Regions from separate parts of the Sulfurovum sp. TSL1 genome, predicted to be linked through region 2. Evidence: riboswitches for the same ligand, from Rfam matches in the RefSeq annotation. Region 2 holds a riboswitch; the other holds the start of a gene.
The links. Region 2 has a riboswitch for cyclic di-GMP ahead of LDM98_RS07780 (bifunctional diguanylate cyclase/phosphodiesterase). Riboswitches for the same ligand answer to the same signal wherever they lie in the genome.
Positions count from the first base shown of each region.

Region 1 (15,823 bases), on a different contig from region 2:
ACCAGAGTCTTGGTAAAGTATCATTCTCTATAAGGTCCTGCGTAATGATCGGTTCTCTGGCTGAAGTGGCGGTAAAAAGCAGACGGTAACGGTTCAGATACTTTGGAAGTTTTTCCATAGTGGCTGCTTTGACATTTTCACCCAGGGTCTCTGCCAGCGCTTCGATCTTCTCCTGGTCTCTTCCCAGCATCACCACATCACAACCTGCTCTCAGTAGATGTTTCGTGGCCAATACACCCATTTCACCGGCACCGACTACCATAGCTGTCGTACCAGCCATACTGTCACCCAGAATTTTGTGTGCCTGTGCCACAGCAACTGATGCGATCGAAATAGGGTTGTGGGAAATATTCGTTGCATTGCGTACTTCTGCCGCACACTTCACTGCATAAGAGATGATACGATTGAGTTTGCGCCCGGCCGTACCATTTTGATGCGAGAGCATAAATGCCTCTTTCACCTGTCCTGTGATCTGAGATTCACCTATGACCAAAGAGTCCAGTGAAGAGACCACAGAAAAAATATGCTGTACTGCCTCTTCATCATCATAACGTACACCTGAGGATTTGATCTCATAAAAGTTCAATTCACTCTTTTGACTCATCAGTCCCAGGATCGTGTGATAACTTGAAAAATTGTCACGTGTTGCCAATACGATCTCAACACGGTTACAGGTAGACACGATAAATGCTTCATGGATAAACTCAAATTCGACCAATTGATTGAGCATTGCAATTTTTTCTTCATCATTGGCAAATGCCAACTTTTCTCGCATACCCTGATCACAGTTCTTATGAGAAAAACTCATCACTTGGTAATACATTAAAAATCCCTTTCTATCATCTGCATAGCGATATTTGAGAGTGCATCTTCACCTTTCTCATTCATCAGTGTGATCGCTTCTTCTATCAGTGTTTTGGCTTCCTGATAACTTTTTTGTATCACCCGGTGTTCCTGCATTTTCATTTTGATCCAATGCTGTTCGTCTGCAGAGAGCTTTTTTGCATGCAGTGCTCTGAGTTTCTCTTTTTCATCACTCTCCAGCAGTTCATACAGATAGATATATGGCAGTGTGGTCTTACCCTCTTCAAAATCATGCAATGCGGGTTTACCCAAGGTGGCACTGTCTGATGTGATATCAAGCAGATCATCTATCATTTGAAAGGCTATACCCAGGTTTCTACCGTAGGTCATATAGGCTTCTTTGGACTTACCGGCCAACAAAGCGGCAGCACCCGCACTGGCTTCCATCAGAGAAGCCGTTTTCTGGTAGATCATATCAATATAAACATCTTTGTCCAAGTTAAATGTTTTGGAAAGTGAAACATCTTTCAGTTCTCCAAGACTGAGTTGTACAACAGCATTGGAGACCATCTTGGCCACATCCGGACTGATGTTGTTTAACTCCAAGAAACCTTTGGAGTAAAGGACATCACCCAACATGATGGCTGTTTTATTGCCATAGAGTGCATTGAGAGAAGGTTTTGAACGTCTGGTATAGGCATCATCTATCACATCATCGTGTAAAAGACTTGCAGCATGTATCATCTCAACGACAGCAGCTGTCTTCACCACAGAAAGACTATTACCCGCAATTTTCAAAATGAGCTTTGCACGCAGTCTTTTACCATCAGGCAGTTGAGCATAAAGTCCACTTATCTCTTTATCATTCAGGTCAGCTATAAATTGTTCTATTTTTCTCTCAACAGCACTTAGCACGTATACCGGTCCTTATGTACAGTGAGTAACAATAGATGCTACTCACGGTTGTATCCTATTTTAGTATTATAAAAAGTCAATAATTATAGCAAAATAGTTTTAATAAGTGTAAACTCTTAGTGGTTTTTATCCATATACCATTCAATAGGTTTTGGTTCTCCTAAATAATATCCTTGAGCATATTGAATACCCAGGTCTTTGATGATGTTGTAGATATATTCATCTGCAACAAATTCGGCAACCAGATCATATTGAAAAGATTCAGCTAATCCCCGAATGGAGCTAATGACAGTTTTAGCATGATCGGGTCTATGTTCTAATTCTTTGATAATACTTCCATCAATTTTTAAAATATCTATATTCAACTTTATCAAATAACTATAACTTGCATATCCACTTCCAAAATCATCCAGTGCTATTTTCGAACCAAATGCCTTTAACTGTTGTAAATGAAACATAACTTTTCCATGATCTTTCACCTCATGATCTTCCAAAATTTCGAAAGTCAACCTATTTGCTATAGTTCTATGTTCATATAAATTATGTGTAATAAGGTTCATCATATCTGCATTGTCTAAATCATCTAGATCTACATTCACACTTATTTCCACATCCTCATATCTCTTCAAGGTTTGAAATACGTCTCGGAAAACCAACTTACTCATTTTGATATATTGACTTGTCCCTTTTACCAATTTCATAAAATGTAAAGGTATAATGAGCTTTTTTGGGTCCTCTTTATCAATAAGTCTCACTAAAGCTTCATATTTCTTAATTTTTTTTGTCTGTGTTTCATAGATAGGCTGGTAAAGACATATTAATCGTTCTTCTTCTAAAGCTTCTTTTATATAATCTACATTGCTATAATTTATACCACTAAGTTCTTCTTTGGATAAGATTGCCAAAGCATTTTTACCGTTACTTTTTACTTCTAAAAGTTTTTCGTCCAACAACCTTTCAATGTTTTGCACAGACGTACTTTTTTCTGGAATACTCATGGCACTCATTGAAACGGTCAAATACTGTATGTCATTACCTATAAGATATTTTTTTTCTTTTAACTTATCAAATGTTTTTTGTGCTTGTTTTTCTACTGTAGCCTCTGATTTTGGGGAGACAACCAGAAACTCTGCTCCTCCTGTACGTACAAGTATTGCACCAGGGGACAAGGTAGATAAAAGTGTTTTTGTAAACTCTGTAAGAATAATATCACCAAATTGATAACCAAATTTTTGATTGACCCTTTTAAATTCATCTATGTCTAGCAACATTACATTGTAGTCATCCAATCGATTTTTTTCAAAAAACTCTTGCAGGTATTGCTTTTTATAGACAGAGGTCAAATCATCTATAATAAGCTCTTTACGAATTTTATAATATCTATATGCCAGGAAAACCAGTAAAAACATACTGAGAAGTAAAAAAATCTGCATCATCCATACAACGGTCATCAGTGGAGAGTTAAATTTATTGAGATGTTCGCCATAAGATTTTGAAAGGTCCAAAACTAAAAGTGCTTGCGTTTCATTTTCACTCACAATAGGGTAAACCAGTGACAACCAAATCTGTTCAACCCCTTCATGCTGCTCAATAATTTGCATATTCTGCGTTGTATATACCTTGTCATACAGTTCACTTTTAGGGAAAAAAATCGTCTTATACTCTTCAGGTTCTTCTTCTGATCCATCGAGTAAAAAACGGTAATTTCCTTTTACATCTTTTTTCAGTACAAAGATATATTGATACTGTTTGGTTAAAAAGGCTTGAAGGGATTCGTTGAGATAATCTCTAAATTTAGGATTATTTGTAAGTATTGGTTCTATATTACTGTCTGTTTGTCGTAGTATAAGTTTAGCGATTTTGGATGCGTATTGTTCTGCTTTATCTATCTCTTCTTTTTTAAGTTTCTCTGTACTTTGAACTGTTGTGATCTGTAAAAATACAGCAAATATGATGAGTAGAGCCATCAAGAAAAAAATAAATTTATCAAAATACTGTTTTCTCATAATTCATCAATCATAAAATTTTGATACTCTTTAGGTAAAGTAATATTATATTGTCTCAATCTATTCTTAATGAATAACAACTGTGAGCGTCCTTTCCGCCAATAAAATGCCCCAACGATTTTCTCGGACATCTTTAAAAAATGATAATTTGTTACAAAAATAATCGGTTTTTTAGCAAAGTTTCTATTTTTAGTATACAAAATATCCTTTAACGTTCTCTCATCTGTCACTAAAGCAATATCTGATCCCTGAACTGTATTAGATAATACAATTTTTTTAGAATGGATAAATACATCTCTGTACTCTTTATCCTTTATATATACAGTGATGGGTATTTTTGAAGACAATGCAGTAAAAATACCATGATACATTTTAAGTGTACTCTCACTATCTAGCGCAAAAAGTTGCCCATAGCCAAGAATGAGAAGTAAGAGAATTTTTTTCAAAACAAATATTCCAACTCAATAGTGATACGTTGATCTATAGGAGAAATTTTCAAAGGACTTAAGATACTGCCAGTTGCAGGATCTGTCCTAAACAGATTTGTTTTTTTAGCTTTATCTAAGAGATTTTGTCCCTTTAATGTCAACGTCAGGTCTTCATTGAAATTCCAAGAAATGGAGCTTGTTAGATCAAAATAATTTGTCCAATCAAGGTTGTTTAAATGCCATACTACACCATTGTAAAAGTCAAAATTTTCATAGCTATTTGTAAAACTAAGATATCCACTTACGTCTTCAAGCTTATCTAAATCAAAAATGTCTTTATAGTCTGCATAATAAAGTTGTAAATTTACTTTATTATTTATATCAAAATTATAATCATAATTGAAAACGGTAAAGAAATATTTTGTATTTCCTTCTGCTCCTGCTATGTTATTTTCTAAAAGACCATCCTCATCCTGCATTAAAAGCAACATCAATCTTAGACGATAATTTTGATCACTATATGCAAGCTCTTGAGTCACACCTATTGTAGTCTGCAGTGCCACATCCTTAGAATTTGTATAATCTAAATAACGTGTAAGAGGTTCTAACGCAAACTGGGTACGATAAAGATATGTTTTATAACTCCAATGATCATTGGCATAAAGGTATCCTAAACGCAGTTGCAAGAGAGAGTCATCTTCTACGTCTCCATTTCGTGATATGTGATTATAAGATATGCCAAGAGTTAACAATTGTTGAGCACTTAATGCATATTGATCCTGGAAAAAAATAGTAGCGATCGTCTCTGTAGTAAAAGGAGTGACAAGCGCATCTTGTCCATCTCTTTCAAAAGAGTCAAGCTTCTTGTATCTTCCTTTTACTCCCGCTGTGATACGGTGGTCTTCTATCGTTTCTTTATACGTTAGTTCAGCTGTATAAGTACTGTTTTTGTACTCACCATCAAAAATATTTGAGCCCAAAGCATCTGTCCAAGCTAATTCCCCGTAATATTGGGTAAAAGGGGTGCCCCTATACTCATCCTCTTGCAGCATATCAGTTTTGAGCCAATCATAGGCAAGCTGTGTACGCCAATGCTCACTTAAATCAATTCCGTAATCCAAATGTAAATTCAGATAGTCAATTTGTGAGACTAAAGGTGTAGCATCCCAACTCATGCCCGCAAGACTGTCTGTATTTTTTTTCATGACCTGTAAATGAAGAATTTGATCTTCTGTTTTAACATAAGAAAAAAGTTGTGTACGTTCAAAATCTCTCTTAAGAGGGGTAGAAGTCCCATTATCTATGGTCTCTCTTTTTTCATCCGTATGAGAGAAGTTGATCATATATGAAAAATCTTCTTTTTGCTCGCCATAATTGATACTTTGAGAATTGTACCCTCTACTTCCCCCTATAAGATCCAATTTTCCACCACTGTCTCGTTTGGGATCTTTAGAATAGAGAAAAACCGTAAGATATGCAGGCTCTACACTGGTTTCAAAAGAGGGTGTCATATAATAAAACTCTATATGATCAACAAAATCTATATTCACATCCCCATAAAGCATCAAACCACTTCCCATCCATCCTTGGGTTATTTCTACGCCATCCACATAAAGACGGATAAAATTACTACGGTAAGGTTCAAATGCTCCTGAAGTCAAAGGATCAGGTAACCCATATCTATTTTCATGATAATAAACTACCGGTGTCGTCTTAAATACATCTTTCAGTGTTTTAGCATGCATTTTTTCCAGTTTTTCTCTGGTAAAAAGTACCAAATGCCCTTTATTCTCATCAATTGTTTTTTGACTTAAATCATTTTTCTGATTAAAATCATTCAGAAGCTTTTGAACATCATTTGCATGGAGGGTATTTGTGATAAGCACAAAGAGTAAGAGTTTAAAACTGGTTAAAACCATTTTCATTTATTCATCCTAAAGTTTAATTCAATCTATCTCACTCAACATGAAATAGGTACTACAACTAAAGTGAAGGAAAAAACGTATCATAGAAATACATTTATTGGTAGTTTGGCAATCTTCTATCAAAGAACCATAACTTTCCGCCCTTACCTCACGATAAGTTTAGATTTGACAATACAAAATATCTTTTTATGACCGTCCAATAATCCTTATTGTATCATTAACAAACTTTAATTCTGGGAATTCTAAATATTTAATCTCTTACAAAAAGCAACTGATTGATGTCAACTTCATTTAATAGAATGTAGATTAGAATTACCCATCTTAAATTTATTAATTTCTACAAAGAAAGAGTCTCAATGACCTCAGAACAGATCTTCAAACTTTTAACTGAAGAATACACTTTAGTACTCGCAACCGATGTACAAGATTTTCAAGCTATCAAACAAGTAAGAGCAGAAGTTTTTTCGCACAAGTACTCAATGTCACCTGAGTTTTTAGAAGAGAAGGGGTATCTTTTTAGCCATGATGATGAACAATCATTCCTCTATCTCTTACGAGATAATACTAGAAAAAAATATGTCGGTACAGTGAGGGTCTTTTTTATCAATGCAGAGACACCTGTTCAAAGCATGCCTATGCAAAAAGATGGAAATGTAGAAGGTATCGAGCACTTGAGTGAAAAGTTACCCATCTGTGAAGTTTCACGTTTAGCCTTATCTAATACTCTCCTCGAACACAAGGACTTTTCGGCGATAGAGCTGAGAACACATTTAGCTATGCTTCTTATGGTGTCAACCAGGATAAACTTTTTCCTCTATCATTATTCTACGATTTTCTCTATCATGGAACCTTCATTAGATCGTATTCTGAGAAGACAAGGCGTACGATTTCAACAGATAGGTGACCCCGTAGACTATTATGGGATCAGAACACCTTTTGCCATAGAAAGAAATGAACTTTTAAAGAATACGGAAAAAACAATGGGAAGACTTACTCGCCATTATCTCAAAGACCTCTGTAATAATCCTGAAAAGTTTTGGGAATTTATAGACAACAACCCCTATCTGGAACGTTCAAACATTCACCTCGATAAAATTTGCCGCCTCTTTCAAGCATATGGAGATGATGTCGACTTATCACTTTTACTAGAAGAAAAGAAAGCCGAACCTATAGCTTAGTTTTTCACTCTATAAATAACCGCATACATCAACGGTACATAATAGAGATTTAAGACCGTTGCCCAAGCAATACCAAAACCAAGACTTATAGCCATAGGTTGAAGGATGAGCGCCTGTCCAGAAGCAAAGAACATCAAAGAGGATAGGCCCAATACGGTGGTCACAGAAGTCAGTAAAATAGGACGAAGTCTCATCCCTGCTTTGTCCTGTATCTGGGCATAATCTTTACTCCCTTTGATGAAGTCAAGCATAATCAATCCATCATTAACCACCACACCGGCAAGTCCTATGACTCCCATCATACCCGGCATCGTCATATGTATACCCATGAGTTTTGTTCCGACCAACGCACCAAAAAGAGAAAGCGGAATCGTTGTCAGTATGATCAATGGCAAGACCAAAGAGTTGAACATCCAGACCAAAGTGATAAAGATCAGGAATAGAGCGATCATCAGTGCCTGTCCAAGCTCTTTTTTCAACTTTGCATTCTCCTTCTCTTCACCCTTAATAATGATCTTGATCCCTTCTTTTTGTATCTCATCCAAAAGTGGTTTTAACTGCTGCATGACCTCAACCGGTGTAATGACCTTCTTTTCCACCCTTGCATAGAGTGAACGTACTTTTTCACCATCCTCTTTAAATATCTTGACAAAGCTTTTTTGATAGGTAAAATCACAGATATCCCAAAGCCGTACCACTTGTTTTCCATCCGGGGTTGTCAGTTTAAAGTTTCTGATAGCGGATGCATTCTCTTTATAGACATCTTCTATCTTCACTCTGACCAAGCCCTCTTTGTTGAACATCTTTGCATACTCAGCCTTCAAAAATGCACCCTTCAGTACAGAGATCACATACCCTTCACTAAACCCCAGCTGTTGTCCGTATTCATTGACACGCAGTTTGAGTTCACGCTCGCCCTCATTGGCGTTGTCAGCGATATCTTCTACTCCGTTGATACTCTCAAGTTTTACTTCTACTCTTTTCATGGCAGCCAACATTTTGTCTCTATTGGGATGTTCAAAACCGATCTCTATATCATTACTTACGATACCCGCCTGTTGCACATAGACATTAAACTCTTCATAGAGTTTTTCCTGATGAAGCTCCTGTGCTTTAAATTTGGGAACAATACGTTCTTGTATCTCTTTGGCGATCTCTTGAGAGAGTCTCTCTCTGATCATATCACTGCCGTCATATTCCAAAGAAAATATCGGATTGATGTATCTGTCAAAAAAGTTTTCAGGTGCTTTTTCGTGCAGATTGATAAAGATCTGGAAAAGGTTCTCGCCCAACTCAAAACTTTGGTCTTTGTTGAACTTAAACCCTATCACCGAAGTGACTGAATCCATCTCGTTTTTATCCAGTATCTCCAGCAGTGCCTCTTCTATCTGTGTGACATAGACTTCCGTATCCTGCAGATCATTGTTGATGTTTACTTTTCCGTTCAGGTAGACCTGCTGTGCATCAAACTCAGGAAAAAGCTGAAACTTGGTGATCTTTACCATGCCCAAAGTGCCCAAAACGATCAGGATCAATATAATGAGAAGAGACCACTTCTTATGTTCTAACAGTTTTCCCAAAAACCCTTGATACCATTTCACCCAGCCTTTCCAAAAGCTTTCGTCATGTTTCTCTTTTTTAAAGGTACCCATCGCAAAGAACTCTTTGGAGTGCAGCGGCAGAAAGTAAAATGCCTCGAACAAAGAGGAGATGAGCAATACCGATATCATCACAGGTAAAACCTGCATGAACATTCCCATTTTACCGCTCATGATCAAGAGTGGCAAAAATGCAAAGACCGTTGTCAGTGTTGCCGTAAGTACTGCTGGGAACATCTCCAGTGCACCTTCTATAGCAGCATCGCTCGGTGTCTTTCCCATCTCCATATGCCTATAGATATTTTCCGCTACAACGATGGCTTCATCCACCAGCATACCTAGGGCAATGAGTGCGCCAAGCAGTGTCAGCATATTCAAACTGTAGCCTATCATATCCATGATGATCAGGGTAATGATAAAACTGGCCGGTATCCCGATACCCACCACCCATGCGATCCGCATGTTGACAGACAGAAAGAGTGCCATAAAGACCAGGATGAGCCCGAACAAAATATTGGAAGAGACGAGGTTCAAACGGTTCTTGACCCAGATAGAAGTATCCGTATAGGCTTCAAATCTGACATCTTCATACTTCTTATTAAAGTCGACAAGTATTTTACGTATCTCTTTACTCAGGGCAATGGCATTCCCCTCTTTACTTTTGTTGATGTTCAAAGAGATATTCTGCTTACCGTTATAGTGCGATATCTGCGTAGGGTCACCCAAGCCGTAATAGACTTTGGCCACATCCTCCAGACGGAAACTTTTTCCGCCTACGCTCAGGAGTGTTTCTCCTAATGCTTCGGCACTTTTTTCACCATTGATCGTAGAGATATAAAGATGGTCACCCTGACCGTCGAGTGTTCCCGCAGGGAAAATACTCGATATACTTGAAATGGCTGTATAGACTCCGGCTTTATCCAGTCCATACGCATCCAGCTTTTTTTGGTCCAAGGTAATGACCACTTCTTCATCCGTGTCACCGCGTATCTCGATGCTGCTAAGGTCATGGATCAGTGCCAGTTTACTTTTAAGCGCATCTGCCGCGTCGATCAGTGCTTTTTTCTCTACATCACCTGAAACTGCAACAAGCAGAAGCGGATACTCGTGTACCACGATACGTGCGATCGGTTCATCCATATCTGCAGGCAGGTCACGTCTTGTTTTTGAGATAATATCTTTCACATCCGAAAGGACCAACTGCGTATCACTGCCGGGTTTAATATCAGCATTGATACTGAAACTGCCATTTTGTATACTGGTGTAAAGGGTATCTATCTCAGGAAGACTTTTAAGTTCATCTTCTATACTGGTGACAACCATTTTGTCCAACACGTCCGCACTTGTACCGACATATCCGCCTTGAACCGATATCTGATCAAGGGTAGAAGGAGGAAAGATCTCTTTGGCAATGTTCTGATAGGCAAAAACAGAGAGCAGCAACATGAAAACCATCAAAATATGGTTGATAATAGGTTTATCTACTGCGAAACGAATAAAACTACGTATCATAGTGTGTTAATCTCATTGCTAATTGTCCTGTATGACAAAGATGGTATCTGTGACCCTGTTCTTGAACTTCAATGCCTCTACACTCTGTTCAAGCATCACATTTTCTGCCTTCAGTACGGAAACTTCACGTACCATTTTGTTCACAACCTTACTTTCATAGTAGATCTGATTGCTCAAGTAGATCTTAATACTTGTCAAGATCAGTACAATGGCTATGGACATCAATATGACCATGGCCATACCGAAAGTAATACCGTTAGGCTTCAGTTTTTTCTTTTTACTTACCATCATTACTGTCTTTTTTAAATCTGAAACTTCTCAGTTTTGCAGACCGGCTTCGAGGATTCACTTTGAGTTCCGCTTTGCTTGCGGTTACAGGCTTGGAAGAGAATGCTTTACCCAGAGCGTGGTTTTTACCGCAGGTACAGCGCATTGCCTGAGGATCACAGATACACTGTTGTGCCCATTTTTTAAAACGGTTCTTCACCAGACGGTCTTCCAAGGAGTGAAAAGAGATGAGAGAGACCACTTCCCCTTTCACATGCTTTTGTTCCAAAGCATCCAGTAATCCCTCTATTTCACCCAGTTCATTGTTGACCTCTATACGGATCGCCTGGAACATCAAAGTTGCAGGGTGTATCTTTCCTCCCGCAGGGATAACCGTTTTCGCGATCTCACTCAACTCTTTAGCGGAATTGATAGGCGCTTGTGCCCTTGCCTCTACCACAGCAGATGCCAATTTTTTAAATGAACGGATCTCGCCATATGCATCAAAGATATATTCGAGTTTTTCTTTAGGGTAGGTGTTCACCACTTCATACGCTGAGAGCGGGGAGGATGCATCCATTCGCATATCCAGTGTTTCCGAGGTAAAAGAAAAACCTCTCTCCTCTTTGTCCAGCTGTAAAGAGGAGACACCGAAATCAGCCAACACTGCGACTATCGGATTTTCTTGCAATGTAGGGAACACGGTTGCAAACGTACCCTTGTAAAGTGTACTGCGACCTTCATAGGGTGCCAGGCGTTTTTTGGAAAAAGCCAAAGCCTCATCATCTCTGTCTATGCCTATATGTTTCAAATGTTGATATCTGGCCAGTATTTCAGAACTATGCCCTGCATAACCAAGCGTACAGTCAACAAAATAGCCTTCTTCGACATCCTTGAAACTTTCCAATACTTCATCTAAAAGTACAGGTATATGAGGTGTTTCCATATGTTTCCTTCAATGCATCATAGTTTGATTGGCTGACTTTGTCTTAGCTGCGTCGGACCGGAAAATCTTCTATCCAGCCTTACCTGTACGAACCCATTATACGCACCTGGTTGATTCAGAGGGTTCAACTATTTTAATGATATAATACCGAAATATTCCTAACTAAAGGTTATCCAAATGGTAGATAAGCATCTCATTGAAGACATTAAACATGTTTCACTCTCTCTGTTTAACAAAAACTTCTTTGGTGTCTATCATGGCTCCATCTCCGCAAGAGTAAGCAGCAGTGGATTTATCATCAACTCTAAAGATACGATCTTAGATGAGCTCACCGAAGATTCACTGGTCAAACTTGATTGTCAAAAGAGAGACTATCGTTGGAGTATGGCAAATCCTGATGTCCATATACACGAACATATCTATAAAACCATTCCCAATGCAAAATATGTCTGTTATACGATGCCCCCTTATGCGACAGCCTACTCACTCAAGCATGGCAAAGTCTCTCCGCAAGACTACTTTGGACAAAAAGTCCTGGGTGAGATCATCGTCTATGACCCAAAGAACATAGATGACTGGATGGAGCGTGCACCCTACGAGATCCCAAAATTTTTCCAAAAACATGACACGCACCTACTTCTTATCAAAGGTTTTGGTCTGATCTCCTACGACAGGGATATCACGGAGATGGCAAAGAAGATTTCTATTTTGGAAAACTCTTGCAGATTGTTGGCTTTATCAGCCATTCTGTAAAGCATCCTCCTTATTCTTGTTGTTCATAAAGTACATATTTTCAGCTCTCATAGAGAGTAGATACAAACAACTACCGTTCATGTGTCAACACTTCTGTAAAGCATTCTTTTGTTATACTCCTTCAAATACAATCTAACATAGGATACCTGATATGAATCAGACACAGAAAAGATTAAGCATCATTAACCATGCAATTTCCATCACTGATGTAGAGACCATACAGCTTCAGATCTTAAAGTTGGGGCTCCTTAAAACAGATCTGAAAATCCAGGAGATCATTACATCCATTCAGGCAGAGAACTATGCAAAGGCTCAAGGTCTTATTAACCAATATATTGAAACACCCACAGAAGATATACTGCAAAGAACCTCACAGCAAGCACAAGCTGCTATGGCAGCAGAAGAGCAAGCTATCATAGATGAGTTCGATCTTTTTGTCACATCACATAGAAATGAGAAACCTCAAGAGATCGATATGAATGATTTTCTTCTTGATGAATTTCCTGAAGAGACAAAAGTAGAAACAAAAGTGGAACAAAAACAAGTGGAGCATAGTGCTTTTGATGCCCTTCTCAATATTGACGTGGACCATGTACTGACTGACAACATTACATTGGATGTTACACAGACTTCCACAGATACTTTCTTTGAATCTCCAAAAAAGGCAGATCATACAGATAAAGATACCTTTTTTGATAACCAAGAGAGTGAAAAAAATGAACCGGTCATAGAAGAGTCTATGCCCCAAGAGACTGAGACATTCATACAAAAAGAACTGCCCTCCAAAGATGAACTCCTCAAGGAGCTCAAACCTGCTATAAAGAGAGAAGAAGAAACACGTTCACAGCAATATAAAGCGATTCCTTACATTGCTCAGAAACTGAACAGTATGAAAAAGCAGTATCCGATGAAAGAAAGAACCTATGAAAAGTTTGATTCTGTTGAAAACCTCTTAAGAAAGATCTCTCAGGAGGGGTATACGGAAGAGGAGATAGAAGAAACGCTCACATCTGTCAAACACTTAAATGAAGAGGGTAAAGAGAGTGAAGCCGCTCAACTCCTGCTTATCTGTGCTGCTTCAGAATCAAAGTTTGCCAAGTTTATGTTGGCCCGAGAGCTCTTTAAGGGTGTTATACTCACAAAAAACATCCCTGAAGCCTTTGCACATATGCATAGTTTAGCCCTTGAAGATTACCCTGAAGCACTCTGTGACATAGCACAGTTTTATGAACACGGTATAGAGACGAACCAGGACAAAAAAAAGGCTGAACAGTTCTACAAAGAAGCCATGGAGTTTGGTATTAAACGTGCCGAAAAGCATTATCACCGTTTACAAAAAGAAAACCGCCGTTTCTTTAAAAAGTAAATTTATTTCGCTACTTTTTTTACCCCTGCATAGGCCACCTCTATCATTTTGTCTATCTCTTCATAAGAGATGACATACGGAGGCATAAAATAGATGATATGTCCCAGTGGTCTGAGTAAGACCCCCTGTGTTAAAGCATATTCGTAGATCTTTACACCTATACGTTCAGTGGTTTCGTACCCCTTTAACTCTATGGCGGTGACCATACCCTGCTGCCGTATCTCTTTTACATTGGATAAAACAGAAAACTTTTCCAACGCTTCTTTAATATACCTGCTTTTTTTCTCATTCTCTCCTATGATATCATTCTGTTCAAATATCTCCAAAGTAGCCAATGCAGCAGCACATGCCAAAGGGTTCCCTGTGTAACTGTGCGAATGCAAAAAAGCTTTGTATTCATTATAGTCACAATAAAAAGCCTCATAGACATCAACGGTCGTCATGACCACAGAGAGCGCCAGATACCCTCCTGTCAAAGCTTTAGAGAGGGTCATGAAATCAGGCGATATCTCTGCATGATCACAGGCAAACATCTTTCCCGTACGTCCAAATCCTGTCATGATCTCATCTGTGATGAGATGCACACCGTACTGTTGTGTCAATGCTCTTGCCCCTGAAAGATAGGCAGGATGGTACATATGCATCCCTCCTGCACCCTGAATGAGAGGCTCAATGATAAAGGCTGCTATCTCATCCCCCTTCTCTTTTAAGACTTCTTCCAACGCCTGCAATGCTTCTTGGGCAGCTTCTACACTTTGGTCTTTGGGTACAGGTACTTGCATATTGGCAATGAGCAGAGGCGCATAGGTATCTTTATAGAGTTCGACATCCCCTACACTCAATGCACCGATTGTCTCTCCATGATACGAATTTGTCAATGAAAGGAAAAGTGCCTTACGCTTTCCCTTGTTGAGATGGTAATGGTAACTCATTTTTAATGCTGCTTCCACTGCAGAAGAACCATTGTCTACATAAAAAACTTTGTCCAGACCGTGAGGCGTTATATTGACCAGTTTATGTGCAAGTTCTATAGCCGGTTCATGTGTGAAGCCTGCCAGGAGTACATGTTCCAATGTGTCAAGCTGTGCTTTGATCTTCGTGTTGATCGTTTCATTGGCATGTCCGAAAATATTGACCCACCAGGAGCTGACCGCATCGATATAGGCATTACCTTCAAAATCATAAAGATAGACACCTTTCCCGGATTTAATGGGGACCAATGGCAAAGTTTCATGATCCTTCATTTGTGTACACGGATGCCATATCACTTCCAGGTCTCGCTGCATCATTTTTGCATTTTGATCAGTCATATTCTTTTCAAACTCCCATTCATTAGCGATAAGCTTATTTTAGATAGAATATTGTACAAATTTTTCGATTGAAGGTAGATGAAGTATGATTAGTTGGATGCAAAAACACAATAAATACCTGGTATGGACGATCTGGGTAGCAACCGTCGCATTTATTGGTGCCGGTTTTGTAGGTTGGGGAAGTTACAATTTTGGTTCAAAAGCAGGGAGTGTTGCCAAAGTCGGTGACATAGAGATCAAACAAACAAAACTCAACATGGTATACAGCAATCTATACAACCAATACAATCAGGCAATGCAAGGACAACTGGATGAGAAAACCGCCCAAGAGATGGGACTGGTCAAACAGGCCTTTGCCAGATTGGCAACACAGGCGAAGATCTTGAACTTTGCAAAAGACATGGGTATCATTGTTTCAGATGCTGAAGTCGCACAGAAATTACAAGAGATCAGAGCGTTCCAGAAAGATGGTGTTTTCGTGAAAGAGATCTATGAGGGTTACCTGAAAAGTCAGAAACTCAGGGCCAATGCCTTTGAAGAGACACTGAGAGAAGAGCTTATCCTGGAAAAGACATTTTCACTGCTTGCGGTAGATACTCTGCCACTTGAAGAAGAAGCTATCTCTGCAGCGATGAATGTCAGTGACAAGCTGGCATACAAAGTATTGACAAACGATGATCTCAACTTCGTCACCGATGAAGCAAAAGTGAAAGCCTACTGGGAAATGCAAAAAGAGAACTTTTTGACCCCGCAAATGTATGAACTCTCTATTTTGTGGACACAAAGCAAAGATACGCCTGTCACGGATGATGAAC
Region 1 is NZ_BPFI01000004.1:79,564-95,386, reverse strand. It holds gene hemA (glutamyl-tRNA reductase) at 1-823, opposite strand, end outside; gene LDM98_RS11585 (polyprenyl synthetase family protein) at 823-1,719, opposite strand; gene LDM98_RS11580 (EAL domain-containing protein) at 1,836-3,725, opposite strand; gene LDM98_RS11575 (hypothetical protein) at 3,722-4,171, opposite strand; gene LDM98_RS11570 (hypothetical protein) at 4,168-6,078, opposite strand; cyclic di-GMP riboswitch class I at 6,175-6,252, opposite strand; gene LDM98_RS11565 (acyl-homoserine-lactone synthase) at 6,435-7,256, shown strand; gene LDM98_RS11560 (efflux RND transporter permease subunit) at 7,253-10,366, opposite strand; gene LDM98_RS11555 (hypothetical protein) at 10,385-10,657, opposite strand; gene rsmH (16S rRNA (cytosine(1402)-N(4))-methyltransferase RsmH) at 10,644-11,579, opposite strand; gene LDM98_RS11545 (class II aldolase and adducin N-terminal domain-containing protein) at 11,757-12,332, shown strand; gene LDM98_RS11540 (tetratricopeptide repeat protein) at 12,484-13,698, shown strand; gene LDM98_RS11535 (adenosylmethionine--8-amino-7-oxononanoate transaminase) at 13,701-15,008, opposite strand; gene LDM98_RS11530 (peptidylprolyl isomerase) at 15,094-15,823, shown strand, end outside.
Region 1: another riboswitch for cyclic di-GMP. It lies ahead of LDM98_RS11570 (hypothetical protein); the one in region 2 lies ahead of LDM98_RS07780 (bifunctional diguanylate cyclase/phosphodiesterase).

Region 2 (15,823 bases):
ATACTGAATAAAGTCGTTTTGGTCCTCTCTACGCTCTCAGCAGTCATAGGTATAGGATTTTTATTTTGGATACTTGTGACCTTGAGTTATAAAGGTATGACAAGTTTACATTTTGAGACTTTTACGAATGACCTTGTAGCTGGGGGGATAAGAAACCTTCTGGTGGGACAGTTTACCATGGCGCTTATGGCAAGTGCTTTGGCTGTACCGCTTGGTATGATGGCAGGTATCTATCTTAGAGAGTATAGCAACAATGGCAAGCTGGCTTCTGTCATTAGAAATCTAAGTGATGTGATGATGTCAGCGCCATCCATCGTCATAGGTGTTTTTGTCTTCGCCCTGTTCGTTGACCCTTTTGGTGGGTACAACGGTTGGGCAGGTATCGTTGCACTGGCGATTATGATGATACCTATCATCATCAGTACCACGGATAATATGCTGGCACTGGTGCCTAAGGAACTGAGAGAAGCGGGTATCGCTTTGGGCGGAAGCAAACATAAGATCATTTTACAGATAGTGATCAAGGCGGCGAAAGTGGGGATCACCACAGGGGTTCTGCTCTCATTCGCACGTATCATAGGAGAGACGGCCCCGTTGCTTTTTACATCAGCGAATAACCAGTTCTTTACGATGGACCTCACAGAACAGTTTCCCTCTCTTACGGTAAGTATCTATAACCTTGCAACTTATCCGGATGAACAAAGTAGAGAGTTGGCATGGGCAGCATCTTTTGTGCTTACACTGGTTGTGTTGTGTATCAACCTGCTCGGTCGATATATGATAAGAAATAAAAAATAATAGAAAAGGTCAGAAAACAACATGGCAGAAAATAACATTATAATGGATATTAAAGATTTTTATTTTACCTATGCGGGTGTGGATGAACCTTCATTAAAAAAGATCAACCTTCCTATAGAGAAAAATAAAATTACAGCGATGATCGGTCCCAGTGGTTGCGGTAAATCCACACTTTTGCGTGCCATGAACCGTATCCATGATCTCTACCCCGGAAACAGCTATGAGGGTGAGATCAACCTGTATGGCGGGCATGATGAAAAACAGAATATCCTGGATCTCAAAAAAGAGAATGATTTCATCAAGTTGCGCCAACAAGTAGGAATGATCTTTCAAAAACCCACACCGTTTCCTATGAGTATCTTTGATAATGTTGCCTATGGTTTGAAGCTTTCAGGTATCAAAGATAAGATCGAGATAGAGGAACGTGTGGAAAAAGCATTGCAAGATGCAGCTATTTGGAAAGAGACAAAAGATAGATTGAATAAAAGTGCACTGGGGCTCAGTGGCGGGCAACAGCAGAGACTCTGTATCGCCAGAGCTGTGGCACTGAAGCCTGAGGTATTGCTTTTCGATGAACCAACCTCGGCACTTGACCCTATCTCAACGGGAGCGATCGAAGAGTTGATCGCAGAGCTGAAAAAAGATGTCTCAGTCGTGATCGTGACACACAACATGCAACAGGCCAGTCGTTTAAGTGATTATACGGCGTTCATGTATCTGGGCGATCTGATAGAGTATGACAAAACGGATAAGATCTTTTTGAACCCTTCAAAGAAGTTGACAGAAGATTACATCACTGGTAGATTTGGATAAATCTATGTGCCAAAGGCAAAATTTTACGAGAAATCATTTCGTGATTTCCTGTATCAGTCTGTTGGACTAGAAGTGAGCAAAAAGAAAAAAGATTTGGATAAAGGATAAAATATGTTACCAGGATATCAAGAAGCAAGACTTTCGGTAAGAGCTGACGTACTGAGTGTACTGGAAGGGCTGGCCACAGCAAATAAAGAGGGACTTGAAGCACTTCAGGCTATCGATGCAGTGAAGTTGGAAGAAGCCAGAGGCAGACTGAAAGACATCAGTCAAGAGACAGAGAAGATAGACAATGACATCGTGCTTATCTTTGCAAAGTATACACCAGAAGCAAGAGATCTAAGGGAACTGGTCTCTTATTTGAAAATTACGTCTGCTTTGAACCGTATTCGTACGAATATCAACAGTTATCTTAAAAATATGCAAAGTATGCTCATGGAAAGAAATGATAAGATGACCCAACTTATCCAGGATTCCCTGAGCATTAATCGTTGTACACTCAATGCTTTTGATTATACCATTGAAATGTTGCAAACATTTGATGACAATGAGCAGGTAAAAGCATTGGCTGCGAGAATTGATGTGGAGTACAGTAAAACAGATGATATCTATACGCTGCTGGAAAAAGATGTGATACAACAAATAGGCAGTGCGGATGGGCTTGCGGAAGAGTATTTTAATCTTTTGAAACATATACGTAAGAATCTTAAGATCATAGACCGTTTGGAAAGTGTGTCACAACGTGTCATATTTGCACGTATGGGCGGGAAACTCTAAATAGAAACCATACAGTGTATGCTATAATGCACGTATGCAAAATCAAAATATAGAAATAGTTGTCATCGAAGATGAGGAAGATATCTTAGAACTTATTGAGTACCATTTGAGTAAAGAGGGGTATGCTGTGACCGGCTTTCTCTCTACAGAGAATGTTGAACAGTTCTTAGAGGAGGAAACCCCTTCTCTGATGCTTGTTGACCGTAACCTCCCCGGAATGGAGGGGAGTCAGTTTGTCGCCTATCTCAGAGAGATAGGCTATGATATCCCTGTCATATTCCTCTCTGCCAAAGATAAAGAGTCTGAACTTGAAGAGGGATTTGAAGCAGGCGGTGATGACTACATGAGTAAACCTTTTTCACCCAAAGAACTGACACTCAGGGTCAAAGCACTGCTTAAGCGTTCCGGTGTCCTGCAAAAACAACAACGTATCAAATATAAATCACTTACCATGGATCTGGAAAATAAAGCTCTTACTGTTGACGGGCAGAGCGTCCCGCTTACCAACCTTGAGTATAATTTGCTGCATACCTTTATGAAAAATATAGACAAAGCACTGACAAGAGATTTCCTTCGTGATGAGGTATGGGGATCTGATGGAGAGGGAGTCAATGACAATGCGGTGAATGTCGCTATCAACAGGCTCAAAAATAAAATAGACCCTGACAATGAGCAGAATTATTTCCATCCGGTATGGGGAGTAGGGTATAAGTTCTCCTGAAAACATGACAATTTGACATGTTTTTCCTCTCTTTGACCTTAGACACGCTACACTTCCAGTATGAATAAATTAGAAACCCTTGAACACTATTTCGGACACAGCGCTTTTAGACCTTTGCAAGAAGAGGTCGTGGATGCGATCCTGGCAAAACAGGATGTACTGATGATACTACCTACGGGTGGAGGAAAGTCGCTTTGTTACCAGCTGCCTACCCTGCTGATGGAAGGCATTACCGTTGTGGTGTCCCCTTTGCTGGCACTCATGCATGACCAGGTAGTCGCACTGAAGGAGAACGGTATAGCTGCAGAGATGCTCTCTTCCATGCAGGATATTGACGAGAGTCAGCAGATAGAAGCACGTTTGAGGGCAGGCGAGATAAAACTGCTTTATGTGGCACCCGAACGCCTCACCAATGCCTATTTTCTAAATCTGCTGCATCAGCTTCCTATCAACTTTTTTGTCATCGATGAAGCACACTGTGTGAGTGAGTGGGGGCATGAATTCAGGGAGAACTACAGACGTCTGTCTCTACTGAAAGAGCAGTTTGCCACGACACCTATCGCAGCATTTACCGCTACTGCGACCCATGCGGTAGAAAGCGACATCGCCAGCAACCTGGGATTACAGGACCCTAAGCGTGTGAGAGGTTCGCTTTTCCGTGAGAATTTGACCATTCATGCACGACACCGTATCAAAGACGGACGGGCACAGCTGATGGAGTTCTTGAAACTCCATACAGATGAGTCCGGTATTATCTATACGCTTTCACGAAAGTCTACAGAAGCCGTCGCACACTTTTTGCAAAGCAAAGGCATAGAAGCCAGAGCATACCATGCCGGACTTTCTACTGAAGAGAAGAACCGTACTTATGCGGATTTTGTGGCTGACAGGGTACAGATAGTGGTTGCGACCATTGCGTTTGGTATGGGGATCGACAAGAGTAACATCCGTTTTGTGGTACATATGACCATGCCAAAGACCCTGGAGAACTACTATCAGGAGATAGGACGCGCAGGAAGGGATGGACTGGCTTCTGAAACACTTTTGCTCTTCTCGGCGCAGGATATCGTACAGCAAAAAATGTTCATAGAAGATCTCCCGGAGACACCCTATAAACAACATGCGTTCAACAAGCTGGACAGTATGGTCCGTTTTGCCAATTCTGAAAACTGCAGGCATCAGAGCATCGCTGCTTATTTTGATGACCGCATAGAAGCGTGTGGAGACACCTGTGACAACTGTACGGCACCTGCAAGCGAAAAGGTAGACATTACTACAGCAGCACGCATGCTACTTTCCACCATCTTGCGTACAGATCAGAATTTTGGGTTGCATTATGTGATAGATGTACTGAAAGGAAGCAAAGAACAGAGGGTACTGCAAAATGGACATGATACCCTTTCTGTCTATGGTATAGGAGAGGAATACAGTAAATCACAATGGTTGACAATAGGTGACAAGCTATTGGAACTAAATGCCGTGGAGATAGGCGAGTTTAAAGTCTATCGTTTGACAGCTTTTGGAATAGAAGTGATCAAAGGTTTACATCAGATCGAACTGAAAAAAGAGAGACTGACGGTACAAAAATCCGAGGTCAAAAAAAGAGTGACCTATTTTGATGATTATGATGTGGAAGTGTATGATAGGCTTCGTGATCTGCGTACACAGATCGCTTCTGAAAAAGGTATCCCCCCTTATATCGTTTTTTCGGATAAAACTTTAAAAGACCTAAGTATAAAGGTACCGCAAGATAAAGAGGCGATGCTTGAAGTACACGGGATCGGGGAAGTAAAATTTGAACGTTACGGGAAAGAGTTTTTGACTCTTTTGAATGATGCACAGTAAACCGTTATGTGGGATAGATGAGGCAGGCCGTGGACCTTTGGCCGGTTCACTGGTGATAGCCGGAGTGGTGTTGAAAAATCCTATTGAGGGGTTGATGGATTCCAAGAAGCTGACAGAGAAAAAGCGTGAAGCACTTTACCCGATCGTGATCGAAAATTCAGCGTATCACATCGTTACTTTTTCAGCCAAAGAGGTCGATGAGATGGGCATCTCCAAATGTTTACAGACAGGTTTACAAAGTATACAGGAACATCTATCTGGGGTTGAGTATCTTTTTGACGGGAACAGCAGTTTTGGGGTTGAAAATATCAGTACGATGGTCAAGGCAGATACAAAAGTAGCTGAAGTGAGTGCCGCAAGTATTTTGGCCAAAGTCACACATGACAGAGAGATGATAGCAATGGCAAAACAATATCCCCAATACGGTTTTGAGAAACATAAGGGGTATGGGACCAAAGCCCATATTGAGGCTTTGCTCAAATATGACCGATGCGAAATGCATCGTAAAACGTTTAGAGTCAAAGGGTTGGATGAACCTGCTTTGTTTTAAACGCTGACCGGATTATCATTGGGCTTGATAGATCGCAGTCAGGTGGTCCATTTTTTTACCCATATTAAGCAGTGCCATATCTGCCAGTGTCAGTGCCATCATCGCTTCACATACCACAGCACCCCTGATGGCGACACACGGGTCATGTCTTCCTTTGAGGTTGCATTTTACCTCTTCATTGTGGGTCGTGATCGTTTGTTGCTCTTGAAAGATAGAAGGTGTCGGTTTGAAGTGTGTCTTCACCACGATCGTATCTCCATTGGAGATGCCTCCCAGCATACCGCCGGAGTGGTTTGAGGTAAAGCCATCCAGGGTAATTTCATCATTGTTCTCACTACCTTTGAGGTGGGTACTGGCAACACCATCGCCTATCTCTACCGCTTTAGCTGCATTGATGCCCATCATCGCTTCTGCAAGTATCGCATCGAGTTTGTAGTAGAGCGGTTCACCGAGTCCTATGGGGACGCCTGTAGCCGTAGTAAGGACCACGCCACCTACAGAGTCATGATTCTCTTTTGCTGTCAGGATGGCTGCTTCCTGTGCCGCTTCTTTTGCAGGGTCAAGGGCATACATCTTGGAACTTTTTGCATATTCAAAATCCTGCACTTCCCCTTTGATCCCATCGACTTCACAGAGACCGCTCTGGATGGAGATACCGAGCTCTTTGAGCATCAGCTTTGCTATGGCACCGCCCGCTACGCGTGCAGCGGTCTCTCTGGCTGAACTTCTCCCCCCGCCACGGTAGTCTCTTAGGCCATATTTGTGAAAGTAGGTAAAATCCGCATGCCCGGGACGAAAGAGATCTTTCACATTTTCGTAATCTTTGGATTTTTGATTGGTGTTGAAGATGATCATAGCGATAGGCGTACCTGTACTCACGCCTTCAAATGTCCCAGAAAGGATCTCCACTTTGTCCGCCTCTTTACGTCCTGTTTCCAGTTTTGATTTACCGGGTTTTCGTCTGTCAAGTTCACTTTGTATAAAAGCTTCATCTATTTTCAGTCCGGCAGGTACCCCATCCAGTATGCAGCCGAGTGCTTTACCGTGGGATTCACCAAACGTGGTAAGGGTCAGTTTTTTTCCAAAGGTGTTCATGCTTTTAGTTCCTTTAATGCCAGTTCGGCTGCTTTTTGCTGTGCTTCTTTTTTACTTTTACCTTTGGCTGTCGCAATGGTCTTGTCATCGAGGGTGACTGCGATCACGAACTCTTTTTTATGGTCTGGTCCCGAAGAGTCCAAAAGCGTATAGTTCGGTGTCACGCCGTGGGTTGCCTGTGTGAGCTCCTGTAACGCTGTTTTGTAATCTTTTGAGAGAGAGTCAAGGTCGATTTTTGGATGACTCTCTTCCAGGAGTTTGATCGATATCTCTTTGGCCGTAGCTAAACCGGCTTCAAGGTAAATCGCACCGATGATCGCTTCAAAGGCATTGGAAAGCAAGGAAGGTTTGTTGCGACCGTTGTTGTTCTCTTCTGCCAGTGAAAGGTAGATATAGGAACCCAGATCGAGTCTTCTGGCCAAAAGTGTGAAACCGCTTTCGTTGACCAGTGAAGCACGGATCTTTGAAAGTACACCTTCATTCGAATTGGGGAATTTGGAGAAAAGGTACTCTCCTACAATGAGGTCGAGTACGGCATCTCCCAAAAATTCAAGCCGCTCATTATTGTAAGGCTTTTTGTAACTCTTATGGGTCAGAGCCTCAATAATCAATTGCTTATTTTTAAATGTATAGTTCAGTCGTTCTTCCAGTTGACTGTAATCATTCATAGATTTCTCCTATAGTGTTAATTTTATTCTTTCTGCTTCATTACGGGCCAGTTCGTCACAACGTTCATTTTCAGGATGGCCATTATGCCCTCTGACCCAAGTGCCGCATATAGTGTGAGGGCTTGATATTTCAAGATACTCTTTCCATAGGTCTACATTCTTCACTTTGGCAAAGTTCTTGCGCACCCATCCGTCCAGCCATTCATTGATGGCTTTGACCACATAAGAGCTGTCAGAGATGATCTCTACATCACAAGGCTCTTTCAGAAGCTTCAGCCCCTCTATCACAGCCTGAAGTTCCATACGGTTGTTGGTGGTATGCGCATCTCCGCCAAAGTACTCTTTACGGACTCCCTTGAATTCCAAAATACCCGCATAGCCGCCGGGGCCTGGATTTCCCAGGCTGGAACCATCAGAGTAAAGAGTAATCTGTTTTCGGGCTTGATTTTGCAATTTTTTCCTCAACTTTAACAGAATTTATCGCCATACAATTCGGACAGCGCTTGAAAGAGACAGGGAAACTCTGTTTACATTTTTGACAGAGATAGGAGAAGACCAGGTCTCCCTCTTCAAAGCCATTTTCTCTTGCAGTAGCTAACATATCTACACTGAAAATACCACTTTCTTTTGCAGGTTTTTGCAGATAACCTTTCGCATAGTAAAGTGTTTGCAGCTGTTTATTTGATGTGATTATATCTAAATCGAGTTGTGAATTCGGTAAGAACCAAAGGACGTCAAGAAGCTCTTTGATGCGTTCGGGATCAATGCTCTCCCAGGCACTTTTGGTATCAAGGAATAAAAGTGCTTTGATGATGTGCCTGTAGAGGCTCGGGGCCTCTTTTAAGAGCTGTTTGAGTCTTTCCACTTTTTCCGGTATGGCTAAGGTCTTATTGACAAGGAGTTCTGAAAGATCCAGAAATTTTTCAAGTGATGTTGTCTCTTCTCCTAGCATTGTCAGAGGGCCTAAGACCTCTTTGGCTTTATCGTATTTTTGCATAATCTCATAGACGATCCCCAATTCATAAAGGGCTTGAACATTACGGGGTTTCTTGCGTAGAACTTCTGTGTAAATGGATTGGGATCGTTCCAGAAACCCTGCATGAAGATAGGTACTGCCCAGACGTTCCATCAGTTCTATTTTCCCTGAATCATGGGTAATGTTTTTAATCAGGAACAGATAAATACTGATAGCCTTGTGATACTCTCCGGCATTTTCAAATGCTTTTGCCAGTAGGGTAAGCGGTTTAAGCATATGAGGCTCAAAAGGCATGTCCGCGGTTTCCAAAGCACACTCGGCAGTGTCAAATTTTTCTAGGAACTTGAGCAGGTTCCCTTCCTCTTTTTGCTGTTTATGCAGCCCCCATCCATAGGTAACGAGTGCGATGATGAGAGAGATCACAACAATAAGCATAATACTGAAAAGAGGGTCATTATACGCAGGTAATATATGTTCCAAAATAATCCTTAAGAGAAACAAAGCAATGGGGGAAAGGTTAAAATAACCAGTTACAGGCGCTTTACTCTGTTTACGTCCTTAAATTATATCTAATTAGATATAATTTTAGAATGATAGATAATGCCTCGATAGAATCTTTAAAAAACAGTATTGACATTGTAGATGTGATAGGTAGCTTCATAGAGCTGCGTAAAGCCGGAGCGAACTACAAAGCCAACTGTCCTTTTCATGGAGAAAAAACCCCTTCTTTTGTTGTCAGCCCGAGTAAACAGATCTATCACTGTTTTGGTTGTGGCGTAGGGGGAGACAGCATTAAATTCGTGATGGAGCTGGAAAAACTCTCCTATCCTGAAGCGATAGAAAAACTTGCTTCCATGCATAACTTTTCATTGACCTACAGCAAAGGAAGCTCGGACTACTCTGATGCAAAACGTGTACTTGAAGCCGTAGGTCATTGGTATGTGAAAAACCTTCATCACAATGAAACAGCGATGAAGTATCTGCTTGACAGAGGCATATCCCAAAATTCCATTGAAACGTTTGAGATAGGATATGTGCCAAGCGGAGGTGAAGTGATGCAGTTTCTGCAAAGGACTCTGCTTCCTTTGCCCAAGGCAGCAGAAGCAGGGATCATCGCCCAAAATGAAAACGGCAGCGGTTATTATGCACGTTTGGTGGAGAGGATCACTTTTCCTATCTATTCTACCAGCGGTTCTTTGGTCGGGTTTGGCGGCAGGACCATTACGAACCATCCTGCAAAGTACATCAACTCTCCTCAAACAAAACTCTTCAATAAGTCGAGACTCCTTTATGGGTATCATTTGGCAAAAGAGAGCATCTATAAGAACAAAAAGATCATTGTATGTGAAGGGTATTTAGATGTAGTGATGTTCCATCAGGCAGGCTTTAAAGAAGCGGTCGCCGGGATGGGAACCGCATTGACGCCGGAGCATTTGCCTCTGCTGCGCAAAGGAGATCCAAAAGTGATCCTGGCGTACGACGGTGACAAGGCGGGTATAGCCGCAGCACTGAAAGCGGCCCAGATGTTGTCAGTGGCAGGTTTTGATGGCGGTGTAGTACTTTTCCCTGACGGACAGGATCCTGCAGACCTCATAGCCAAAGGGCAGAGTGAGAGCGTAGCGAAATTGCTTCGCAATGCCAAACCGTTGATCCCTTTTGTGCTGGAGATGATCGTATCTATGTATAATCTCAATGACCCTCGAGCCAAAGAAGCCGCCTTCGGCGCCCTGAAACAGTATTTGGAGACACTCAGCCAGATCATCAAAGATGCGTATATTCCCATGGCAGCGACATTGGTGGGTGTAGCCCCTTCTCTTTTTGGTAAAGAGGCCAATGTAGCCAGGGCAAGAGAAAGTTTTACACAAAAAAGAGATGATATAGGATATTTAAGTATTTTAAAAACACTCATCGAAAATCCTAACCTTATAGATAATGTACTTAGCGTGATGGATACGACCATGTTGGGGGAGTACACCGCACTTTTTACAGCATTGATCAATGGGGAAGACGAGCACCCCGGGCTGGTAGGTTTAAGTATAAATGAGAGTATCAAAGCAATGGATGAAAAGGAGCTCAATAGTGCCCTAATCAACATACTTACGATACACTATAGAAATAAATTGCAGAGTATACCAAGAGATACAGCGATAGCGGCAGAGAAGAAAACATTTTTGCTTAAAAAGATAAAACTGGATATACTTCCAAGACTGAAAAAAGGTGAGCTAGTAGCGTATGACTCACTTCATTAATCGTTGAGAAGGAAAGAAAATGGCAACAGCATCAGCAAGACACATATTGGTCAATGACGAAGCACTCTGTAAGAGCCTCAAAGAGAAGATAAATGCAGGGGAGATCACCTTTGAAGATGCAGCAAAGCAGAATTCCACTTGCCCTTCAGGTGCAAGAGGCGGAGATCTTGGAAGATTTGGCCAGGGACAAATGGTACCGGAGTTCGACAGAGTCGTTTTTAACGATGAGGTGGGTAAAGTACACGGTCCTGTGAAAACACAATTTGGGTACCATCTGCTTGAAATAACAGAACGTGCGTAAAAACTCTGCACAAGATAGGTAAAATATACCTATCTTGTGCTAGAATCCTATGTTCACATCTTTGGGGCATTAGCTCAGCTGGGAGAGCGCTTCGCTGGCAGCGAAGAGGTCATCGGTTCGATCCCGTTATGCTCCACCAAACTTCATGGAATCATCCAACTGCACTTTCCGAACATCTATAAATATGCTAAAATAGATCATACGTATATGGATTCGGTGTAACCTTTTTGATACACTAAAAACAGCATAAGTAAATATAATGCATTATGTTTAGAATTGTCATATTAAATTAATGTAAATGATTTATAATACATGATACTTTTGTAAACATGCTACACCTGTCGTGAGATGGGGTCAGAAAGCCATGGGTCTTGAATGCTATTATGTCATATAGCGAATGAAAAGATCGCCAGGTCACACAATCAGTAGAACAACTTAAGAACTATTTCAAGGTATGCCATGCTCGACAATATGCACTTTTATGATTTTATGCACAAACAGATACTTGTGGTGATCGCACTGTTTGTCGGTACCGGCATGGGGTATCTGTATATGGGGTGGCTCTACTCTTATTCGTTTCTTCCTGAACTTTTATGGTTTTCTTTTGTATTGGTACTCTCATATTGGGGATATAGATTACATAGGAGTTTCTTAGAGCATGATCTTAACATGCAGCAAAAAGAACAATGGCTTGGGCAGCTGAGATACTTTCTATTCAGTTATTTCTCTGTTTGGACGATCATGTTTCTGATCTATACATCACGCAATGATATAGAATTACATTATGTAGCCATAGCAACACAATTGGGCGTTACAGTTGTTTCGGCAACCATTTTGGCTTCACAAAAAAAGCTCGCTCTGTTTACTCTGGTCACACTGATGCTGCCTTTGACCATCTATTTTATCCTGGTAGGTGAGTTTTACAGCTATCTATTGGCTTTTTTTACGATCGTTTTAGGCGGTGTTTTGCTCTATGCCGCGCACAATACCTTTAATTATCTCATTAAAAGTCAATTCCAGGCTTATCATGATGCTTTGACGACACTCGGGAACAGACGCTATTTTATCGAACTTTTGAATGACGCTATGAAAAGCCAAAAACACGATCATCAACATATTTATCTGTTATTGATCGATCTTGATCATTTTAAGACCATTAATGATACTTTGGGCCATGATATCGGAGATATGCTGCTTTGTCAGGCAGCAGACCGTATGCGCGCTTTGAGTAAACAGCACCACAATTTTGTATCCCGTCTTGGCGGAGATGAGTTTTGTGTTCTGAGTACTTCCTTCGCAACTGAGCAGGAGTGTCTTCATCATGCCTCTCAGTTTGCAGAGGAGTTACTGGCATTGATCAGAGAAAGTTACCATATAGAAGAGCATTATTTATATATCAGTGCGAGTATCGGTGTGAGTATTATCAGTGACCCGAAGATGGAAGCCGGTAATTTTATCAAAGAAGCGGACATCGCCATGTATGAGGCCAAAGGGAAGGGAAGAAACGGCATTATCTTCTTCAATGAGACACTTGCAAAGCATGTCGAATGGAAACTTGAGATAGAACGTTTATTGCATTTCTCGCTTCAAAACAATGAAATAACATTGACCTACCAGCCACAGTACAATGCGGAGAATGAAATTATCGGTTGTGAAGTCCTTTCCCGTTGGGATAACGAAACATTGGGAGAGGTCACTCCGACTGAATTTATACCGATCTCGGAAAAAACGGGGTTCATTATAGAGTTGGGATTTTATATATTAAAAGAGGCATTTCTCACATTGAAAGAATGGGAAGAAAAGGGTATTTTGTTGCAACAGATGTCTATTAACGTCAGCATGAGACAGCTTTTTCATTATCATTTTATCAATGATGTGAAACATCTTTGTGACACCTATCTTAGCAAAGAACAACGCTCAAAGATCGTCTTTGAGATCACAGAGACTTCCGTTGCAGAAGATATCACAAAACTGATCAAAAACATGAAGATCCTTCAAAATTACGGTATTCGTTTTTCAATGGATGACTTTGGAACAGGGTACTCCTCTTTAAGTTATCTTCGACAGTTACCTATCAATGAGATCAAGATCGACAAGTCGTTTATCTCTGAATTGCATCATCTTGAAGAGGGTGAAGACAAATGTTTTGTTGAAACGATCTTTACCATCGCTAAAAACCTCAAGTTGAAGATCGTTGCCGAGGGGATTGAGAATGAAGAACAGCGCAAGTTTCTTGTAGATCAAAAATGCGATATTTTACAGGGGTATTATTTCTCAGGACCAGTGATTGATGAGGCATTTGAAAGACTCTTCCTGGAGGCAATCCATAGGAAAACTTTGAGTAGTGTTGATGATTTCATCGCTATGATATAGGTTAAGGCTTACCTGATGTTTATTCAATGGGATTTTGTATACAATAGAACAGTATAGGGTTAATTAAATGGATGGTGACCCCACGGAGACTCGAACTCCGGTAACATGGATGAAAACCATGGATCCTAACCGCTAGACGATGGGGCCACATAATGTTGATAGATTACAAGTTAAAAATGGTGACCCCACGGAGACTCGAACTCCGGTAACATGGATGAAAACCATGGATCCTAACCGCTAGACGATGGGGCCATCTGTAACTTGTGGATGGCATTATATAGATAGGGCGCTTAAAAATCTCTTAAGATAGGATATAATTTATCTAAAATAAGGAAAAAAATATGGATTTTAAAAGAACCGTTTGGATTTTTATTACGGCTTTTCTTTTGAGTGGCTGTGCATCTAAAGAGTATGTACAACAAAATTCTGCCTACATCATATTTAAAACCCCTACCTTTAAGTATGCAGATATGGGGTTCATCTATGAGAATGAAGAGGCGTTGAAAATCGAGATCTACAGCAGTGGGCATCCACTCATGTCTCTGGAGATATCCGGGACTTCAGTATGTATGAGTCTGTTGGAATGTATGGGGAAACGTGCCTTTAACAAAGAAGTGCTCAGTGCTATGTACCCGGATGATATACTGGACAATATATTTAGAGGTAGACCTCTGTTGAACGGTACCGGATTAGAAAAAAAGGGTGACGGGTTTACACAGAAGATCGTAAAAGAAGATAAATACAACATCGATTATAGTGTTTTAAACAAGCAGATTATTTTCCGTGATACAATCAATTCTATACTTATACAAGTGAAAAAACAATATTAAGGTACAACGATGACAAAATATGTCGGTGCACATGTAAGTGCAAGCGGAGGTGTAGATAATGCACCACTCAATGCAATGGCCATAGGAGCGAAAGCCTTTGCACTTTTTACGAAAAACCAAAGACAATGGGTTGCAAAATCCTTAGAGACAAAAACGATAGATGCATTTCATCAAAATCTTGAGGCTTCTGGTATCTTGCCTAAACACATTTTACCGCATGACTCTTACCTTATCAATCTGGGACATCCTGAAGCAGACAAACTCGAAAAATCAAGAGATGCCTTTATTGATGAGTTGGAACGTTGCCGTATCCTGGGGCTTGACAGGCTTAATTTCCACCCGGGATCGCATTTGACTAAGATCCCTAAAAAAGACCCTGAATACCATGACAAGCTCATGCACGCAGAGCTGCAGTGTCTTGATGTGATAGCAGAATCCTTAAATAGAGCCATAGAAGCGACAAAAGATTCCAATGTCAAACTGGTCATAGAAAATACCGCAGGACAGGGATCCAATCTTGGGTATAAGTTTGAACATTTGGCACACATCATAGATAAGGTAGAGAATAAAAGCCGGGTAGGCGTTTGTATCGATACCTGTCATATGTTCACAGCAGGATATGATATCCGTACGAGAGAGACCTATGATGAAACATGGAGCAGTTTTGATAAAGTCGTAGGAAGAGAGTATCTTATGGGTATGCATATCAATGATTCCAAACCGAAGTTGGGTTCAAGAGTGGACAGGCATGACTCGTTAGGTCAGGGAGAGATCGGATGGGATGCTTTTAAATTCATTATGAATGACCCGCGTATGGATGACATACCCCTTGTCCTGGAGACGATCGATGAATCGATCTGGGCGCAGGAGATCACTGCACTTTACGGGTTGGTCGAAGCATAAATATATCATGTTTGTAAGAGGCAGAAAAAAGGATGGGGAAATGCTGAAAGGTTTGGCACTAGGTGTGATCACAGGTCCGGTGGTGATGGCAGTCGGGTATACGTTCCCCGAGCAGTCAATGAACCCGGTACTTGCAAATGTTGATGGGTTTTCCGAAGGTGGTGCATTCTTAACCTCGATGGGTATATCTTACGAGTATTAAGATGGATTACAAGTTTAGCAACTTTTATGAACTGATCACCTTTCAGGCAAGAAAACGGGGCAAGAAAGTTGCACTCTTTGTGGATAAAGAGAAAATCACCTATAGCGATATTTTAACAGCTGCAGACAAGTTGGCTGCTTTTTTTGCGCACAAAGGGGTAAAAAAGGGTGACAAGATCGCATTTTTTTTACGTAACTCTCCGGAGTTCATCTATACGATCTTTGCCGCTTCAAAACTAGGGGCGGTTGTCGTACCGATCAACACCTTTTTGAAAGAAGAGGAACTGACGTATATTTTAGAAGACAGCGGGGCATCGGTTCTTGTAGCATCTGCACTCCACGAGAAAGTTGTCAACAGCTCTAAAGCAGGTCACGTATGTAGGTTACTGGTTTGGGAAGGGGAGAAGCGTGTCCGGGGAGAACAACACTACACTTTTGATGAAGCATTAAAAACAGACCTGTCTGTAGCCCATACAGATACTGCCTTGGAAGATACAGCAGTGATCATTTATACTTCAGGTACAACAGGAAAACCCAAAGGGGCGATGTTAAGCCATAAGAACCTCTTTTCAAACGGAAGTTCCGGGATGAGGCACATTGATGTGACACCCAGAGACAGGGGGATCGTATTTCTTCCCATGTTCCACTCTTTCACATTTTCCATCGCTGTGATGCTTCCTCTGTATGTAGGCATGAGTATCGTGATCATCAAATCGATACAGC
Region 2 is NZ_BPFI01000001.1:1,583,971-1,599,793, reverse strand. It holds gene pstA (phosphate ABC transporter permease PstA) at 1-798, shown strand, start outside; gene pstB (phosphate ABC transporter ATP-binding protein PstB) at 820-1,611, shown strand; gene LDM98_RS07835 (PhoU domain-containing protein) at 1,723-2,388, shown strand; gene LDM98_RS07830 (response regulator transcription factor) at 2,423-3,109, shown strand; gene recQ (DNA helicase RecQ) at 3,170-4,954, shown strand; gene LDM98_RS07820 (ribonuclease HII) at 4,941-5,504, shown strand; gene aroC (chorismate synthase) at 5,520-6,599, opposite strand; gene rnc (ribonuclease III) at 6,596-7,267, opposite strand; gene rnhA (ribonuclease HI) at 7,277-7,720, opposite strand; gene LDM98_RS07800 (lipopolysaccharide assembly protein LapB) at 7,680-8,723, opposite strand; gene dnaG (DNA primase) at 8,834-10,492, shown strand; gene LDM98_RS07790 (peptidylprolyl isomerase) at 10,512-10,793, shown strand; tRNA gene LDM98_RS07785 (tRNA-Ala) at 10,857-10,932, shown strand; cyclic di-GMP riboswitch class I at 11,115-11,215, shown strand; gene LDM98_RS07780 (bifunctional diguanylate cyclase/phosphodiesterase) at 11,253-13,166, shown strand; tRNA gene LDM98_RS07775 (tRNA-Glu) at 13,239-13,313, opposite strand; tRNA gene LDM98_RS07770 (tRNA-Glu) at 13,344-13,418, opposite strand; gene LDM98_RS07765 (hypothetical protein) at 13,508-13,996, shown strand; gene nfo (deoxyribonuclease IV) at 14,006-14,899, shown strand; gene LDM98_RS07755 (hypothetical protein) at 14,940-15,101, shown strand; gene LDM98_RS07750 (long-chain-fatty-acid--CoA ligase) at 15,103-15,823, shown strand, end outside.